3 regions of the Oerskovia sp. NPDC057915 genome follow, and region 1 is predicted to be linked to each of the others. Evidence: riboswitches for the same ligand, from Rfam matches in the RefSeq annotation. Region 1 holds a riboswitch; each other region holds the start of a gene.

Region 1 (6,267 bases):
CGCCGTCGGGCCCGGGACTCCCCTGCCCGACGACGGCCCACGCCAACCGTCCGGGCGTCGCCACCGCATCGCGCACGAGGGCGACCACGTCTGCCGCGCTGCGCGGCACGGGGGTCGACATCCCGGCCCACATCGCGTCGTCGACGAGACCCGCCAGGGCGGGCGCATGCTCCTCGGCGAGCGGCTCGAGGCGCAGCCCGAACCCTTCCAGGACGACGTCGTTCTCCATACGGGCATCCTGCCCGACCACTTGTGAAGGTCTCGTGGAACGCCCGTCACCCGAGATGCGAGTGCCCCGGTCCCCTGCCTACGGTCGTCAGGAAGCAGCCACCACCACCGAGGGAGGAACCCCATGGGACTGGGAGACAAGATCAAGCACGGTGCCGAAGAGGCCGAGGGCAAGATCAAGGAAGGTGCCGGGAAGCTCACCGGGAACGAGCGCCTCGAGGCCGAGGGGCACGCCGACCAGGCGAAGGCCAACGTGAAGCAGGCCGGCGACGACGTCAAGGACGCCTTCAAGAAGGACTGACGCCCCGACGAAGACCGCCCCGGGACCCTTGCGGGTCCCGGGGCGGTGCTGTGGACAGGGTGGACGAGAAGGTCAGAGTGCGATGACCGGGGGCAGGTCGGGGACCGCAGCGAGGTCAGGCACGGCGAGGATGCCGTGCGCATCTCCCCCGAACGACTCCTCGCCGACGGGCGGCACCACCGTGAGCACCGGCGGCCCCACGGGGACCCCGGGACCGGGCGCCCCGGCGTCGGGCTCCCCGGCGTCGGTCAGCCCGACCGGTCCGAGCACGGGCACGATGCGCGGGCTCGCGATCCGGTCGAGCAGGCCGAGCTCGACGCCCGCCCACTCGTGCGCCAGGATCGAGAAGCACACCGAGTCGGCCCGGGTCCCGTCAGGAGCCGTGCGATGACCACGCATGACGCCCTCCTCGTACGCGCCGAGGCGACGCATCGCGGCGAGCGAGCGAGCGTTGCGCGCGTCCACCCGGAATCCCACGCGGTGCACGTCCCACGACTCGAACGCATGTCGGAGCAGCAACCATTTCGAGACGGGGTTGACGAGGCTCCCCCACGTGGAACGGGCGTAGAAGGTCCGCCCGATCTCCACGCGCCTGTCGTCGAGCGACAGGTCACGGAAAGCGGTGCTCCCCACCACGAGACCCGAGCCCGCGTCGACGACGGCGAAGGCCGTCAGCGCGCGGGTGGCGCGGGTGTCCTCGATGAAGTTCACCATCCCGACCTCCCCCTCGGGGAGGGTCGTACTCATGCCTGCCCACATCGACGGATCGACGATCTGGGCCAGCGCACCGGCGTGCGCGACAGCCAGGGGTTCGAGGCGGAACCCGTGGCCTTCAAGGTGGACATCGTGCTGCACAGCGCAAATCAGAACACACGCAGGCGTCGCCGCCAAGACCACGGAGCGGTCGTTCGTGAACGACCGGGTGACGCCCCGGTGAACGTTGCGGTCCAGGCAACGTCTTCGCAGGTCAGAGGGCCCCTCAGGCGGGGGCCGGCCCGCAGCCCACGGCGGCCGTGATGTAGCCCGCAGCGGCCGTCGCGAAGAGTCCCGAGAGGCCCGCGACCTGCAGGAGCGGGCGAGGGTCGTCGCTCACCACCCAGCAGCCGTCCACGACCTCGTAGCGGGTCTTGGCCCCCTCGGTCACCCAGGTGCGCAGCGCGGTGAGCAGGCGCTCGATCTCCTCACCCGTGGTGCCGACCCCGATCGACGCCCGGATCGCCCCGGCCGGGAAACCCAGCCGGGCCAGGAGCGGGTGCGCGCAGAAGCGGCCGTCACGCACGCCGATGCCGTGCTCGGCCGACAGGTAGGCCGCGACGAGCCCTGCGTCGGAGCCGTCGACCGAGAACGTCACGACGCCCACCGGGTCGACCGCGTCGGCCCAGGCCCGCACGACGCGCACGCCGTCGATCGCCTCCAGGCCTTCGACGAGGCGGGCCCGCAGCTCGGTCTCGTGCGCGACGAGCGCACCCGGCTCGAGAGCCGCGAGCGCGTCGCACGCGGAGGCCAGCGCGACCGCGCCGATCACGTTGGGCGACCCGGCCTCGTGCCGCGCCGGGGCGCTCTGCCACGAGGTGCCGTCGAGGGTCACGTTGCGCACCGCGCCACCACCGGCGAGGTAGGGCGTGCCGGTGTCGAGCCAGTCGCGGCGACCCACGAGAGCGCCCGCGCCGAACGGCGCGTACGTCTTGTGCCCCGAGAACGCGACGTAGTCCACGTCGCTCGCGGCGAGCGAGACGCCCCGGTGCGGGACGAGCTGGGCACCGTCGAGCAGGACGCGGGCCCCGGCGTCGTGCGCCGCGGCCACGACCTCGGCGAGCGGCAGCGACTCGCCCGTGACGTTCGAGGCGCCCGTGACCGCGACGAGCGCGTACGGGAAGCGGGCGAGCTCGGTGCGCAGGCCCGACAGGGTCTCGGCGACCGTCGCGCCACCGACGAGGACCGTCGCGCCGCCCGTGCGCTGCCAGGGCAGGAGGTTCGCGTGGTGCTCGACGTCGAGGACGAGCACGCGGCCCGGCGACCCGTCCGCCTGGGCCGGGACGCAGCCCGCGAGGAGGTTGAGGGAGTCCGTGGTGTTGCGCGTGACGATCGTGACGTCGTCCTCGCGCGCGCCGACGAACGAGCCGATGGTCTGGCGGGCGGCCTCGTAGAGGGCCGTCGACACCTGCGACAGGTAGCCCGCGCCGCGGTGCACGCTCGCGTACAGCGGCAGGACCTCGTTGACCCGGTCGGCCACGACCTGGAGCGCCGGGGCCGAGGCCGCGACGTCGAGGTTCGCGTACGGGACGCTGCGCCCGTCGACGAGGGGGACCAGGGTGTCGCTGCCCACGACGGGCAGCACGGCACACGAGGTGGGTGCTTCGATGACTGCGTGTGCGCTCATGGCACGTCCTCCAGTGGTCGTCGGAGTACGCCGTGCCGGCCCCTCCGCGCTTGCCCCCCTCCAGATAGAGAGGGACCTGGTCGTCACCCGGGGCACCCCACCGCGGAGGAGGGTTGCCGGCCAGCAAACCGGGGTTTTGCGCTGGCACTCATGACCTGGTGTCCAGGATGGTCGAGGCGCGCGGAGCGTGTCAACCGGTGGGCACCGCGTCTCGGATGGTGGTCAGGGCGGTCTGTCGGACGGGCTGGACCGGCGAGTCGGAGGACGAGTCCGCGAGCGCCCTGGCCCTCCGCGCGTCGGCCCGGTACATGGCCGCGTGCTCCCGGAAGTCTGCCCGTCCCGTCGCGGACGCCCGCTCGTCGGTGAAGGCAGCGAGCTCGTCGAGCCGCGCGACCATGACCGTCAGGACCTCGCGGCGCGAGTACGGCATCCCGTACGCGGAGACCAGGGCGTCGAGCCGCGCCAGCCGGTTCAGCCGCCCGACGGCGTCGGCCCCGTCCGCGTCCGAGGCGTCCGCCACGAGAGGCGCGAGCCGGTAGCCGAGGTAGGCCAGGTCCCAGATCCGGGGGCCCGGGCTCGCGGTGTCGAAGTCGATGAGCCCGGCCACCGCGCCGTCGCGGAAGACCAGGTTGTACGGGGCGACGTCGTTGTGGCACACGACCTCGGCGGGCTCGTGCGGCGGGGTCTGCCACATCAGGGCCGAGGGGGCGGCACCGGCAGAGCTCTCGGGGGCCGTGGCCGTGGCCGTGGCCGCGAGGAACCCGACGCTCGCGTCGTGCACGCGCCGCAGGAGCGCGCCCGCGCCCCGGAGCACCGACTCGTCCCAGACCCACAGGGGCAGCGGGTAGTTCGCGACGTCGCCGGCGAGGAAGGACAGGACCTCGCGACCCTGGTCGTCGACACCCAGCGGTTCGGGCACCTCGGTGACGCCCTGCGCCCGCAGGTGCCGCAGGAGCGCCTGGACCGTCGGCGTCCAGGGCCCCGCGGTCCGGCGGACGGTGTCGCCGCTGCGCACTACGGTCGTCGAGTTCCCGCCGACCAGGGGCTCCTCGGTCTGGTCCGGCGTCTCGCGGTCCGGTGTCGGGAGGTGGCTCATGCGCAGGAACCTAGCCCGACCACCCTGCGAGACACCTGTTCTTTTCCGTGGTCACGGTGGCGTACGATCCGACGCAACCATCCAGAGCGGCTGAGTGACTTGGCACGATGACGCCGCAGCAACCCCCCGGTGACGGGCGAGGGTGCTACCGCCACGACCGATGGAGGATCACCATGAGTGCCCCCGACCGCGCGACCGCTGCCCCGGTCCCCGACGCCCGGCCCGCCGACGGCTACGCCGGCGACATCACGCCCCAGCAGGCCTGGGCCCTTCTGCAGAGCGACCCGAGCGCCGTCCTCGTGGACGTCCGTACCGACGCCGAGTGGCGCTTCGTGGGTGTCCCCGACCTGTCGTCGACCGGCCGTGAGCCCGTCCTGACCCAGTGGGTCGACGTCGCGGGCCGCCCCAACCCGGCGTTCGTCACCGACCTCACCGCGGCCGGGCTGACCCCCGAGGTCCCGGTCGTCTTCCTGTGCCGCTCGGGAGCCCGCTCGATCGGCGCGGCCCGGGCCGCGACAGCCGCGGGCCTGGGTCCCGCGTACAACGTTCTCGAGGGCTTCGAGGGAGCGCTCGACGGCGGTGGCCACCGCGGGTCCGACGGCTGGCGCGCAGCCGGGCTCCCTTGGACGCAGTCGTGAGCGCCGCGACCGGGGACGGCGTGCTGCGCATCCCCGCCGGCATCCCCGGCGGCTCGGGTCGCGGCCCGCTCCCCCGCTCGGTCCGCCCCGACACGCTCGCGGTACGCGGCGGCCACGCCCGCACGAGCTTCGAGGAGACGAGCGAGGCGCTCTTCCTCACGCAGGGTTACGTGTACGGGAGCGCAGCCGAGGCCGAGGCGGCGTTCACGGGCGAGGTCGACCGCTTCATCTACTCGCGCTACGGCAACCCGACCGTGCACACGTTCGAGGAGCGGCTGCGCCTCATCGAGGGCGCAGAGGCCTGCTACGCGACGGCGTCGGGCATGTCCGCGGTGTTCACGTCCCTCGCGGCCCTGGTCGGTTCGGGCTCGCGCATCGTCGCGGCCCGAGCCCTGTTCGGCTCGTCGCTCGTGATCTTCGACGAGATCTTCGCCAAGTGGGGCGTGCGCACCGACTACGTCGACGGGCACGTCCTCTCGCAGTGGGAGGAGGCGCTGTCGACCCCCGCGGACGTCGTCTTCTTCGAGACCCCGTCCAACCCCATGCAGGACGTGATCGACGTCCGCCGCGTGAGCGACCTCGCGCACGCCGCAGGCGCCGTCGTCGTGCTCGACAACGTGTTCGCGACCCCCGTGCTGCAGAAGCCGCTCGAGCTCGGGGCGGACGTCGTCGTGTACTCGGCGACGAAGCACATCGACGGCCAGGGCCGCGTGCTGGGCGGCGCGATCCTGGGCTCCGAGGAGTACGTCAAGGGCCCCGTCCAGACCTTCATCCGCAACACCGGTCCCTCGCTCAGCGCGTTCAACGCGTGGGTCCTGGTCAAGGGGCTCGAGACGCTGTCCGTGCGTGTCAAGGCGCAGAACGCCGCGGCGTTCCAGGTCGCGACGGCCCTCGAGGACCTGCCCGGCATCACGGCCGTGCGCTACCCGTTCCTGGCCTCGCACCCGCAGGTCGAGCTCGCCAAGGCCCAGCAGAGCGGCGGCGGGACGGTCGTGACGTTCAACCTCGACGTGCCCGGCGCCGACGACCCGCACACCGACCCCGAGCTCCTCAAGAAGCGCACGTTCCAGTTCCTCGACGCCCTGCGGGTCGTGGACATCTCGAACAACCTGGGCGACGCCAAGTCGCTCGTCACGCACCCGGCGACCACGACGCACCGCAAGCTGGGCCCTGAGGGGCGTGCCGCCGTCGGGATCGCGGAGACGACCGTGCGCCTGTCGATCGGCCTCGAGGACCCGCTCGACCTGATCGAGGACGTCGAGCAGGCGCTCGCCGCACGCTAGGCCGTCACCGGCACCGCTGGGTGCGGGGTGGCTGTCGTCGGACCGAGCGATCGGCGACGACCACCCCGCACCCAGCGACACGACGGGGCCAGGAATACCCCGGCCGTATCCCGGGGTTGCACCTGGCGATGACTACCTCGCCGCGCCTCTCCGTCCTCGACCTCGTCCCCGTCCGTTCGGGACAGTCCAGCTCCCAGGCCATCGCCGCCTCCCTGGACCTCGTGCGCCTCGCCGACCGGCTCGGCTTCACGCGCTACTGGTTCGCCGAGCACCACAACATGCCCGCGGTCGCCGCGTCCGCCCCGCCCGTCATGATCTCGGCGGCCGCCGCGGTGACCGAC
Region 2 (6,267 bases), on a different contig from region 1:
GGGACGCGCGGGGAGTGGATGTCGTACACGCCCGGGCCGATGCCGCGCGCGTAGCCGGCCTCGGCCAGCTCGGGCACGATCTCCATGCGCGAGCGTGCGGCCTCGACCGAGGTCACGTCGGCGTCAAGGCCGTCGATCGCGCCGATGACCTCGCCGAACTCCGAGTAGCACAGGTGCGTGTGGATCTGCGTCTCGGCGTCGACGCCCGCGGTCGCGAGGCGGAACGAGCTCACCGACCAGTCGAGGTACGCGGCCTGGTCGTCCTTGCGCAGCGGCAGGAGCTCGCGCAGCGCGGGCTCGTCGACCTGGATGATGCCGATCCCGGCCGCCTCGAGGTCCGCGATCTCGTCGCGCAGCGCCAGGCCCACCTGGTTGGCCGTGTCGCCCAGCGGCTGGTCGTCGCGCACGAACGACCACGCGAGGATCGTGACCGGACCGGTCAGCATGCCCTTGACCGGCTTCTCGGTGAGGGACGCCGTGAACGTCGACCAGTCGACCGTGATCGGGGCCGGACGCGTGACGTCGCCCCACAGAATCGGCGGGCGCACGCAGCGCGAGCCGTAGGACTGGACCCAGCCGTTGGCCGTGACCGCGAACCCGTCGAGGTTCTCCGCGAAGTACTGGACCATGTCGTTGCGCTCGGGCTCGCCGTGCACCAGGACGTCCAGGCCGATCTGCTCCTGGAGCTCGACGACGCGGCGGATCTCGTCCTGCATCGCGGCCGTGTAGTCCGCGTCGGGCAGCTCGCCCTTGGCGTTGAGAGCGCGCGCCCGGCGGATCTCCGGGGTCTGCGGGAACGAGCCGATGGTCGTGGTCGGCAGCAGCGGGAGGTTCAGCTTGGCCTGCTGGGCTGCCGCGCGCTCGGCATAGTCGCCGCGCGAGAAGTCGCCCTCGGTGAGGGCCGCCGCGCGCTCACGCACCGCAGGCACGACGACGCCGCTCGCCACCGCGCGCGAGGCCACCGCGGCGCGGGACGCCTCGAGCTGGTCGGCGACCGCGTCGCGCCCGTCGGTCAGTGCCCGGGCGAGGACCGCGACCTCGCCGACCTTCTGGTCGGCGAACGCGAGCCAGTCGCGCAGACGGGCGTCGATCGAGCCGTTCGTCCAGTCCTCGTCCTCGACGTCGTGCGGGACGTGCAGGAGCGAGGTCGAGGTGCCGACGACGACGGAGCCCGCACCCAGGTCGGACAACCCCTCGACCAGGTCGAGCTTCGCTGCGAGGTCGGCACGCCAGACGTTGTGGCCGTCGATCACGCCCGCGACGACGGTCTTGCCCGCGAGACCCGCGACGGGGCCCGCGGGGACGGCGCCCTTGACGAGGTCGAGCGAGATCGCCTCGACGTCGGTCGCGGCGAGGAGAGCCAGGCCGTCGTGCTCTCCCTGCAGCCCGCCGAACGGTGCGCCGACGAGGATCGCGGGGCGCTCGGTGCCCACCGCGAGCTCGGTCGCGAGCACGCGGTACGCCTCGGTGACCGCGGCGTGGACCTCGGCGGCCGGGACGTCGATCGAGTCGGAGACGAGCGCGGGCTCGTCGAGCTGCACCCACGGTGCTCCGGCCGCGGCCAGGGCGCGCAGCAGCTCGACGTACACGGGCAGGACGTCCGCGAGGCGCGAGAGCGGGCTGAAGCCGGGCGCGCTGTCGTCGGCGGCCTTGGACAGCGCGAGGAACGTGACGGGCCCGACGACGACGGGCCGGGTCACGACGCCCGCGTCCCTGGCCTCGACGAACTGGCGCACGACGCGGTCGTCCGCGAAGCGGAACGGCGTGGTCTCGCTGATCTCGGGGACCAGGTAGTGGTAGTTCGTGTCGAACCACTTTGTCATCTCGAGCGGGGCGTCCTCACCGGCGCCGCGCGCGACCGTGAAGTAGCCCGCGAGGTCCAGCGCGCCGTCGGCGTCGGTGAGCGACGCGAAACGGGACGGGACCGCCCCGAGGAGAGCGACGACGTCGAGCACCTGGTCGTAGTAGGAGAACGAGCCGGGCACGGCGCCCGACGAGGCGTCGAGACCGAGGTCGACGAGACGCCGGGCCGCCGCGACGCGCAGCGCCGAGGCCGTGGCCTCGAGCTCGTCCGCGGTGGTCTTGCCGGCCCAGAAGGACTCGACGGCCTTCTTGAGCTCGCGGCGCGGGCCGATGCGGGGGTAGCCGAGGACGGAACCGGACGGGAACGTGGGTGCACTCATGGTGATTACCTCTGAACTGGTCAGACCGAGGAGCTGCCCAGGGCAGGCTCGGCGGAGGGAAGGGGAGTGCCGGAGACCCACGGCCCGCTGGCCAGGTCGGGGGTGCGGGACGAGACGCTGCTCGCGTCCCCCGCTGCCCCACCGCCGAGGTTGACTCCCTCGAGCAGGTCTAGAGCGGCTTGGTGCTTGTTGAACGTGTAGATGTGGAGGCCGGGCGCGCCGGCCGCGAGGACCTGGCGCGCGAGCTCGACCGAGTGACGGATGCCCAGGGCGTGGCGCGCGGCGGGGTCCTGCTCGGCCTCGAGGGCCTCGACGACGCGCTGCGGTGCCGGGACGCCCGTGAGCTCCTCGACGCGTGCGAGCCGGGCCGGGTCCGTCATGGGCAGCAGGCCCGCGAGGATCGGGATGGTGACGCCGGCGGCGCGCGCCTCGGCGACGAAGTCGACGTACGACGAGGCCTCGTAAAAGAGCTGCGTGATCGCGAAGTCGGCGCCCGCCTGCTGCTTCTGCCACAGCCGGCGGACCTCCTGGGTGCGGCTCGTGCCCGCGGCGAGGTTCCCGTCGGGGAACGTCGCGACCGCGATCGTCAACGGCCGGGCGGCCCCGCGCAGCGCGACGCTCGGGCTCGCGGCGCAGCGTGCGGCCTCGACCTCGCGCAGCAGGGCCACGAGCTCGGTGCTCGACCGCACGCCGTCCTCGGCGGGCCGCCAGTCCGGCTGGTCGCGCGGCGGGTCGCCCCGCAGTGCGAGGAAGCTGCGCACGCCCGCCTCGAGGAAGTCCGTGATGACGTCCTCGACGTCCTCGCGCGAGGCGCCCACGCACGTCAGGTGCGCGATGGGCAGCACGGGCGTGCCGTGCAGGAGCTGGCTGATGACGCGGCGCGAGGTCTCACGGTCCGTGCCGGCCGCGCCGTACGTGACCGACACGAAGTCGGGGGACGTCGCGACCAGACGGCGGGCCGTCTCCCAGAACCTGGGTGCGGCGTCGGGTCGGCGCGGGGGCATGAGCTCGAACGACACCGTGGGTCGCGGTGCCTCGTGACCGAAGTGCCCCAGGTCGACGATGCTCATCGCGCGACCGCCACGAGGGGCGTGCTGGTGACGGCCACGGCGGCCGTGCGGATGGCGCGCGGGACCCCGGTGCGGTGCGGGGGTGCGCAGGAAGATGCCTCGGTCATGAATCGCTCCATCGAACCTGGCTGTAGCACCCGTACCCGCGGGAGGCTTCCGTTGGGGGGTTGCTGCGGTGTCAACGAGCCAGGACTCTCGACCGCTCTGGATGGTGTTGACGATCGTAGGGGGAATCCATGATCTGAGCCAATATCCGCTCGAAGCGTGAGACGGAGGGGTCCGGAGGTGTCTCGCGTCCCGTTCCACCGGCCGTCCACGCGGTCGCAGAGTCGCTTCGTCGGTCCCTGCTGGCGCCCTTCCAACGTACGCCTGTCGGTCGACAGTCGTCGGGTCCTGGCCGACCTCGCCCGTGCGGCGCGGCTTGCCTCGTCTCTCCGTCGGTCGGGCGGGCGCTGCTCCACGACGCGACAAGGGCCCCACCCGTCGTCATGACGGATGGGGCCCTGCTCGCCGCCTCCATGGCGTCGTCGTCCGTGCTGTCGGCCCGGGCGGCCTCCTCAGCCGCCGACCCGACCCGCGGGCTACCGCGCGAAGACCGGCGCCAGCCCCTCCCACGCGGAGGCGCGCACGTACACCGGGATGACGTCGCGCGGGACGGCGCGCGTCACGAGCACCCCGGCCCCGCTGGGCTCGCCCGTGGCGGGCTGCCCCGTCCAGGCGTCGACCCACTCGCCCGCCGGGAGGTACGTGGTCCAGGTGGTCGCGCCCTCCTCGGTCACGGGGTGGACCAGCAGGTCCTCGCCGAGCTGGTACTCGTCGGCGTGCTCCCAGACCTTCTCGTCGTGCGCGTGGTCGACGAACAGCCCACGCATGAGGGGAGCGCCCGTGACGATCGAGTGCCGCGCCTGCTCGGCGAGGTAGGGCACGAGGCGCTCGCGGACCTTCGCGAAGCCCCGGAACACGTCCACGACCTCGGGGTCGTCGTTGGTCTCGGCGACGTACCACGGCGTGCGGTCCCGCAGGGGGCGCTGGTGGTGGTTGAACTCCGAGTGGTACTGCATGACGGGGCTGAACGTCGCGGCCGCGACCCCGCGCAGGTAGAGCTCGGAGCCGGGCACGGGGCCCGAGAACCCGGCGAGGTCCCAGCCCCAGTAGACGATGCCGCAGGCCGAGGCCGTGATGCCCGCGTTCATGGACCAGCGGAACGCCTCCCAGGTCGAGTTCTCGTCGCCCGCCCAGTGCAGGCCGTGGGCCTGCGAACCGGTGAACCCGGCGCGGGAGAACGTCACGGGAGCCTTGCCGTTCCTGCGCAGCAGGTCACCGAACGCGCGGGCGTAGTGCACGGGGTACAGGTTGTTGCCCTCGTCGCCCCGGCGCCCGTCGGCGTACCGGAGCTCGTCGCCCCAGGCGTGCTCGCCGCCGTCGGTCTTGAAGCCGTCGACGTCGAGCTCGCCCACGAGGTACTGGCGGCGCGCGGTCCACCACTCGCGGCCTTCGGGGGTCGACAGGTCGGCCATGAGGGACTGCGGGAACCACCAACCGCGGTTGTGGTAGGCGCTGCCGTCCTCCTCGCGGACCGCGTGCCCGGCCGCGACCATGGCGCGTCCGTCGGCGAGCACCTGGGCCTCGTGCGGGACGTCGGGGCCGAGGTCGTGCTCGGTCTTGAGCAGGGGGATCTGCCACAGGACGACCTTGATGCCCCGGGAGTGGAGCTCGTCGATCATGCCCTTCGGGTCCGGCCAGGCGCCGTCGGCCGGGTACGTGAAGTCGGCGGCTGCGTGCGGGGCGCCGTCGGGGTTGATCGCGTACCGGGCGTCGCGGAAGATCGTGATGCCCTCCTCGTCGCTCCACGCCTCGATCACGACGACGCTCACGGGGACGTCGAGGTCGCGGTGCGCGTCCATCTGGTCCATGACGAGCTGCTGGGTGTTCCACTCGTTGCCCGACGCCCACAGGCCCAGGACCCACGACGGGAGCTCCTCGGCCCGGCCGACCTCGTCGCCGAACGCCTTGAGGACCGCCGTGGGGCTGCCCTCGTAGACGCCGACGTCGAGTGCGGCGTCGTCGCCCAGCGCGGCCTCGACGACGAGCAGGTCGGGCGAGGAGGCGGCGACGTCGTACCAGGTGCGACGCGACGTGCGGACGTGGAAGCCCCAGCCGGAGCCGCCGACGACGTGCGCGAACGGCATCGGCATGTACGTGCGTCCCGTCGCACCCTGCGACTTGTACTGCTCGAACACGACGGCGTCGAGGCTCCTGCCGCGCTGGTCGACGGCGTCGAACCGCTCGCCGAACCCGACCACGTGCTCGGACGCGTCGAGGCGGAACGCGAACCGCACGCGACGTGCGCCGTCCTCGTCGGTCCACCACTCGACCGAGCCGGGGGCGACGAGCGGGTGCAGGTCGGCGGGCACGCCGCCCACGGTCACCCCGCGCGCCCCGGCCGGGGCGGTCGAGGTCCACGTGCCCGCGCTGACCTCGAACCACTCGGTGGCCGCGTCGGCCGTCGAGAAGCGGTAGCGGTAGCGGCGGCCCGCCTCGAGCACCGGGCTCGTGGCGTGCCAGGCGCCGTCGGCCGTGAGCTGGCCCGCCTGGGCCGCGGCGAGGTGACCGTCGCCGCCCGCGAGAGCGGCCGCGTCCGCGGGGGATACGGACCCGGGCGCGGCAGCGAACGTCGTGACCTGCGAGCCGTCGTCCCACTCGCACGTGACGGCGACGTCGGTCGGGGCGTCCTCGACGACGACGCCGAGGCTCACGGAGGTCCCGACCCCGGGGTGCACGGGCAGGCGCTGGTCGGCCGACGCGGCGTAGGGGTGGCCGATGCCGGCGGGACGGTGGATCAGGGTGGTCATGAGTGCTGCTCCGTGTTCGGGTCGGTCGTCAGGATGCCGAGCTCGTCGGCCAGGATCAGGTACATGCCGTGGGACCACAGCAGGGGCAGGGCCACGGGACCCCAGCGCTCGATCCACTCGTCGCGGGAGCCGGGGTGCATCAGGTGGTCGGGGACCTGCTCG
Region 3 (6,267 bases), on a different contig from region 1:
CTCTCATCCGCCGTGCCGGTCGCGACGCGCACCGGGTGCTGGTGGCACGGTGGACTGATGCCCCAGTCCCTTCCTCCGACCCGCGACCTGACGCCGGGCGGCCCCGCTCCCGCGCGCCCGCGGAACCGTGCCGTCTGGGTCCTCGCCGTGCTCGTGCCGCTCCTGGTCGTCGCGGCCGGGGTCACGTTCTACCTGACGCGCGCCGCGGCGGACCCGTCCGGGGCGGCCTCCCCCACGGGTTCACCGTCCCCCACGGCCCCTCCGGTCCCCGCCGGACGGGTCGACCCGCCGACGGTCCTGGACCCGGCGTCGGTCGAGAACCTCACGGTCCACCAGGAGTCGACCGCCGACGCCGGGGACGCGCGCTCGATCTCGACGGTGTCGATCCCCGGCGAGCACTCCCTCTCGCGCGCCTTCGGCACGTTCGTCGACGCGACCGAGAAGGACTACGACGCCGCGGTCGACCCCGCCGGGGTGGGCAACGAGCTCAACGTCGGGTGGGACCTGGTGCTCGCCCAGGGCGATGTCCTGGGTGTGCGGGCCACGACGTACGCCTTCACAGGAGGTGCCAACGGCACGACGGGCGCCCAGACGTTCTACACCGACCTCCCGCGCGCGACCACGACCTGGTCGTCGGACCTCTTCACGGCCGACGGCCGCACGCAGGCCGCACGGTGGGTCGACGCGGCGCTCGCAGAGGCCGGCCTGGGGTTCGACGAGCCGGTGCCGTCGTCGGAGGACACGTTCCGGGACGTGCGGCTGGGTCCCGACGGCGCCGCGACCCTGGTCTTCTCGCCCGGGCTGGTCTCGGCCCGCTCGGACGGCGAGCTGGCCGTGCGCATCGAGCCGGACGCGACGCGGACGGTCCTGTCCGCGGTCGGGAAGCAGATCGCGGACGTCGCGGCGAGCGGCACCCCGTTCACGGGCATCGCACCGCCGCCCGTCGAGCCGCCCCCCGTGACCACGCCGGTCGCGCCCGACCCGTCCGGCGCCCCCGACTGCTCGGTGCTGCGGTGCGTGGCCCTGACCTTCGACGACGGCCCGGGCAAGCACACGTCGCGACTGCTCGACACCCTCGCCGAGAAGCAGGTCAAGGCGACGTTCTTCCTCGTCGGACGTTCCGTCAAGACGCACCCCGACCTGGTCCGTCGCGAGGTCGCCGAGGGGCACGCGGTGGGGAACCACACCTGGTCCCACCCGGACCTCTCGAAGCTCGGCACGGACCAGATCACGGACGAGCTGACCTCGACGGCGGACGCGGTCGAGGCCGCGTCGGGCGTCCGGCCGACGCTCGTACGCCCTCCGTACGGCGCGACGAGCGACACTGTGACCAGTGTCCTCTCCCAGCGCAACGAGCCGGCGATCCTGTGGGACGTCGACACCGAGGACTGGAAGAACAAGGACACGGCCATGACGACCGAACGGGCTCTGGCAGGCGTCCGACCAGGGGCGATCCTCCTGATGCACGACATCCACGCCTCGACGGTGGACGCCGTCCCGGGCATCGTGGACGGTCTGCGGGCGGCAGGCTACACGCTCGTGACGGTGCCCGATTTGCTCGGCCCTGACCTGGTTGGCGGACACGCGTACTTCAATCGTTAGCATCAGGGCTAGCACAGTCGGAGTAACCCCTGTACCGTAGCCGGTGAGATTGCAGTGCCTCGCTTGTCCTTGCGCAACGGCCCCATGCCACCGCGAACCTTGTTACCCAAGAGTTGACGACGAACACCGTGATGTTCGGCTCCAGATCATGGAGCTGTTTGAAACTCTAGAAGGAGATCCCCATGGCATTGGGAACCGTGAAGTGGTTCAACGGCGAAAAGGGCTACGGCTTCATCGCACCTGAGGACGGCAGCGCCGACGTGTTCGCGCACTACTCCGCCATCCAGACGCAGGGCTTCCGCTCGCTCGAGGAGAACCAGCGCGTCGAGTTCGACGTGACGCAGGGCCCCAAGGGCCCGCAGGCGGAGAACATCCGCCCGCTCTGATCTCACTCGCCTCCGGGCGTAGTTGATCATTGAACGAGTGCCCCCGACCGTCTCGGTCGGGGGCACTCGTGCGTCCAGGACCAGGAGCCCCCGTGCTCTGGCGCTGACGCCGTGGTAGAACTGAGAACGGTCCAGAGGACCAGCGAACCGCCCTCCGGCGTGCTGGTCCGGCAACCGCGCGACGCGCACGGTGCTCCCGGAGGAAGACCCGCCCCCGCGACCGCGGGGGAAGAGCGAGGCCCGACGTCGTAGGGCGCCTCCTCGTGCCCCTCACCCGGGGACCTTCCCGGGCGAGCGTACGCACGGGGGTGAGCTCCGTCGTCGGGCACGGAGAGAAGGAGCACCATGGCCGAGCGCGTCATGGACCGCCGGGCGACGGCCGTCGCCTGTCCCCCGCCCGCCGTCTGCGACCGGTACGACACCGGGCACCTCCTGCACCCCGTCCACGAGCGCATGCTCCGCAACCGGCCCTGGGGCTGGCGCGAGGGCCTCGTGCTCGCGGTGCGGACGCGAGACGGCGGCGTCGAGGTCGTCGTCGAGTACGCGACGGGCGAGGGAGCGTGCCGGGTGTGGCACCACACGGCGCTCGACCTCGACCCCGGGTCCACCGTGCGGGTGCACGAGCAGTACCACGCGCTCGAGCTCGGGGGCCGCGGGCTCAACGTGCGCCTGCTCGGCGGGGTGGGCCCCGTCCCGGAACCGGTGCACCCTCCCCGCTGAGTGCGTGGTCCGGCAGCGACCCGCGGTGTCTCGCTGCCGGATCGTGCACCGACGGAACGGGTCGGCCGGGCGCCGCGTTGGACCAGTGAGGGCGCCCGCCCTCCACGGTTCGACCAGAAGGACACGCTCATGGGATTCCTCGACCGCCTCCTCGGCCGCACCCCGCAGGACGACCGCTCACCGTACGGCTCGGCAGACCGCCCGGGCCCGGGAGCGCCCGCCTACGGCACCCCGCCGCCCGCTCCGACCGGCCCCGCGCGCAGCGAGGACGACGTCGCGATCGACCGCTACCGCTACCTGCTGCGCACCGCTCCCCCCGAGGCGGTCGAGCAGGCGCACGCCGAGGCGTTCGAGCGGCTGACGCCCGAGCAGCGGCGACGCGTGCTGGCCGATCTCGGCGAGACCGTGCCACCCCCCGAGCGCGCGACCTCCGACGACCCGCAGTCGCTCGCCCGCATGGCGACGCGCGCCGAGATGCGCAACCCCGGCACGCTCGAGCGGTCGTTCGGCGGCCGGCAGGGCGGCCCGGGCATGGGCTCGATGATCGGCTCCAGCATGCTCGGCACGATCGCGGGCGTCGTGATCGGCTCTTCGGTCGCCAACATGATGTTCGGCCCGATGTTCGGCGACCCGACCGCGGACTTCGCGGGCGACGGCGGGACCTCGGGCGAGGGCGACCCCGGCGCGGCCGAGGCCGGTGCCGGCGAGGCCGGTGGCGGCGAGGCCGGTGGCGGCGAGGCCGGTGGCGGCGAGGCCGGCGCCGGCGAGGCCGGTGGCGAGACGGACCCGGGAGCCGGTGACACGGGCGGCGACTTCACCGAGGCCGGCGGCGACTTCGGCGGCGACCTCGGCGGGTTCGGCGACTTCGGTGGTGGGGACTTCGGCGGCTTCGGAGACTTCTGAGTCCCTCGACCGCCGCTGAGTGCATGATCCGGCAGAGCCTGAGTGCGGAGCAGTTGTCCCCGAGAGCCCGATCTGACGACAACTGCTCCGCACTCAGCGGAGCGGCGTGGCTCAGCGGAGCGGCGCCACGCCCGACTGGCACAGCCCGATGAACGCGCCCAGCTCGGCGAGCTCCTCGGGATGGTTCGGGAGGTAGTCCGTGAGCCGGGGCGAGCGGATCACGACGGCGCACCACTGGCCGCGCGAGACCGCGACGTTGACGCGGTTGCGCGAGAGCAGGAACTCCATGCCGCGGGGCACGTCCTCGCGGGCCGAGGCCGTCATGGAGACGATCGCGACGGGCGCCTCCTTGCCCTGGAACTTGTCGACGGTACCGACCCGCACGTCGCCCAGACCCGCGGCCTGGAGCGCGTGGCGGACGGTCCACGCCTGCGCGTTGTAGGGGGCCACGACGACGAAGTCGTCCTCCGTGAGTGCTCGTGAGTCACGTGCGGTGCCGTCCGACCCACCGGGCCCCGGGTACCAGGTCGTCCCGAGCAGCGCCTTGACCTGCCGCACGATCTCCTGGGCCTCCTCGACCGAGGACACCGCGTTGCCCGCGTGCTCGACCTCGACGACGTGCACACCGGGCTCGACGCCCACGAGGAGGCGTTCGCCCGCGGCGACCTCGGCGTGCAGAAGACCCTCGTACGCGAGCTCGGACACCGCGTCGCACAGCGCGGGGTGCATGCGCCACGAGCGGGCCAGGAAGTAGCCGAACTCGGGCGGCAGCACGTCGTGGCCGCCGCCCGCACGGGTCAGCCACCCGAGCGCCGACTGGTCGACCGGCTCGGGGTGCTGCCCCTGCGAGACCTGCGGGAGCTGCTGCGGGTCGCCGAGCAGCAGGATTCGTCGCGCCGCACGGGAGACCGCGATCGTGTTGGCGAGCGAGAACTGCCCGGCCTCGTCGATCACGAGCAGGTCGAGCTCGCCGTCGCCGAACCGTTCGGCGTGCGCGAAGTCCCACGCCGTCCCGCCGACGACGCACGGCCCCTCGGCGACGAAGGCCGCGGTCTGCGGGGAGTCGACGAGGCGCCAGGGCACGAGCCGCGAGCCCTCGGGCAGGTCCGCCGCCGCGACGTCGTCGGGCAGGGGACCCACGTCCCGCCCGACGGTCGACACGTCGCGCCCCTTGGGCCCCGAGGCCTTCTTGCCCACGCGGTCCGCGGGCACGCCGCCCTTGGAGATGACGCCCGCGAGCACTTTCTCCACGACGTCGTGCGACTGCGCGACGACGCCCACGCGCCACCCCTCGGCGACGAGCCGGCCGACGACCTTCGACGCGAGGTGGGTCTTGCCCGTGCCGGGCGGCCCCTGGACGCCGAGATAGGAGCCGTCGAGGTCTCGCACGGCGTCGGTCACGGCGTCGACGTACCGCTCGGGGCCACCGCCCAGGACGGGCAGCGAGGCACCGGACACCGTGCGCGGCGGGCGACGACGGAGCAGGTCGAGCGCCGGGTGGTCCGGGAGCACCAGGGGCGCCTGCGGCCCCCCGGGGTTCTGCACCTGCACGGCCGTGGCCAGCGCCCGGATCGACGCCTCCTGCTGCGGGGTCGGGAGCACCTGCCCGACCGTGAGCGCCATGGGCAGCACGTCGTGCGGCGCGACCCCCTTGGGCACGGGCAGACGCACGTCGAGGACGTCGACCTCCCGCCCGTTCCCGAGTCGGCCCCGCTCGACGCCGTGGACGCGCACGCTCCCCGTCGACCAGCGCACCGCGCCGCGGGCGGGCTCGATCCCCTCGGGTGCGGGGCCCTCGAAGAGCGCGGTGGCGCCGTCGTACCCGGCCTTGAGCTCCGAGCCGTCCGGCAGCTCGCCGTACAGGCGCAGGCGACGCGACGGGTTGCTGCGCGGCGTAGCCTTCGCCCAGTCCTCGATCACCTCGGCGCGTTCCACGAGGAAGTAGGCGCGCGGCGTCTGCCACTGGTCGACGGGATCCTTGAGGCGCGCGAAGAACTCCTGCCAGAACGGCTTGGCCTCGCGCCAGTAGTACCCGACGCCCGCGCCGAGGAGCGCGACGGCCTCCTCGTCGTCGGTCCGTCCGTCCCCCGAGCGACCGTCCACGCCGCCCGCGAGCGCGCGGACGTCGAGCTCGACCTGCTCGGCCTCGGCGCGCTTGGCGCGGCGCGCGACCTCGGCGTCCGAGAGCTCGAGCGTGGGCGGCAGGTCGTCCTCCCAGCCGTTGCCGAGGGGGGCGGCGAGCACGCCAGGGGCAGAGGTCGCGGGAGCGGCGCGACCCGCGAGCCCCAGGAGGAACTCGTGCAGGCGCAGGGTCGAGAGGCAGTCGTACTCGTTGTAGTCGGCGATGCCGTGCAGCAGACGCTCGGCGTCCTCGGTGCGGCCCGCGTCGCGCGCCGCGCAGTACGTCGCGTAGGCCACGACGGACGCCGCCGCGTCCGTGACGTCGCCGCCACGGAGCTGGTCGCCCATGTAGAGGGGTTCGAGCTTCTTGATCGAGTACGACGGCGCCGAGACCTTGAGCGAGTGGCGCACGGTCGAGTAGAGGTCGACCAGGACGCCCTCGCGCAGGAGGTCGTCGACCTCCTGCTCGTACACGCCGTGCCGCGCCGCGATCGAGAGCAGGTGCGTCTTCTCGTACGACGCGTAGTGGTAGACG

What was found. Region 1 has a riboswitch for S-adenosylmethionine ahead of ACFVQ3_RS04995 (aminotransferase class V-fold PLP-dependent enzyme). Riboswitches for the same ligand answer to the same signal wherever they lie in the genome.
Region 2: it holds a riboswitch for S-adenosylmethionine, as region 1 does, so the genes downstream of both, ACFVQ3_RS18010 (methylenetetrahydrofolate reductase) here and ACFVQ3_RS04995 (aminotransferase class V-fold PLP-dependent enzyme) in region 1, are expected to answer to the same signal.
Region 3: it holds a riboswitch for S-adenosylmethionine, as region 1 does, so the genes downstream of both, ACFVQ3_RS08660 (hypothetical protein) here and ACFVQ3_RS04995 (aminotransferase class V-fold PLP-dependent enzyme) in region 1, are expected to answer to the same signal.

The regions. Positions count from the first base shown of each region.
Region 1 covers NZ_JBHVOS010000005.1:85,674-91,940, forward strand. The annotation lists gene ACFVQ3_RS04980 (GNAT family N-acetyltransferase) at 1-229, opposite strand, end outside; gene ACFVQ3_RS04985 (CsbD family protein) at 353-529, shown strand; gene ACFVQ3_RS04990 (GNAT family N-acetyltransferase) at 602-1,426, opposite strand; gene ACFVQ3_RS04995 (aminotransferase class V-fold PLP-dependent enzyme) at 1,509-2,909, opposite strand; SAM riboswitch class IV at 2,951-3,065, opposite strand; gene ACFVQ3_RS05000 (phosphotransferase enzyme family protein) at 3,100-4,005, opposite strand; SAM riboswitch class I at 4,080-4,172, shown strand; gene ACFVQ3_RS05005 (rhodanese-like domain-containing protein) at 4,179-4,643, shown strand; gene ACFVQ3_RS05010 (O-succinylhomoserine sulfhydrylase) at 4,664-5,926, shown strand; gene ACFVQ3_RS05015 (LLM class flavin-dependent oxidoreductase) at 6,055-6,267, shown strand, end outside.
Region 2 covers NZ_JBHVOS010000034.1:17,627-23,893, forward strand. The annotation lists gene metE (5-methyltetrahydropteroyltriglutamate--homocysteine S-methyltransferase) at 1-2,183, opposite strand, end outside; gene ACFVQ3_RS18010 (methylenetetrahydrofolate reductase) at 2,204-3,253, opposite strand; SAM riboswitch class I at 3,366-3,468, opposite strand; gene ACFVQ3_RS18015 (TIM-barrel domain-containing protein) at 3,835-6,105, opposite strand; gene ACFVQ3_RS18020 (glycoside hydrolase family 15 protein) at 6,102-6,267, opposite strand, start outside.
Region 3 covers NZ_JBHVOS010000010.1:70,877-77,143, forward strand. The annotation lists gene ACFVQ3_RS08650 (polysaccharide deacetylase family protein) at 58-1,602, shown strand; gene ACFVQ3_RS08655 (cold-shock protein) at 1,785-1,988, shown strand; SAM riboswitch class IV at 2,117-2,228, shown strand; gene ACFVQ3_RS08660 (hypothetical protein) at 2,334-2,708, shown strand; gene ACFVQ3_RS08665 (hypothetical protein) at 2,838-3,611, shown strand; gene ACFVQ3_RS08670 (AAA domain-containing protein) at 3,723-6,267, opposite strand, start outside.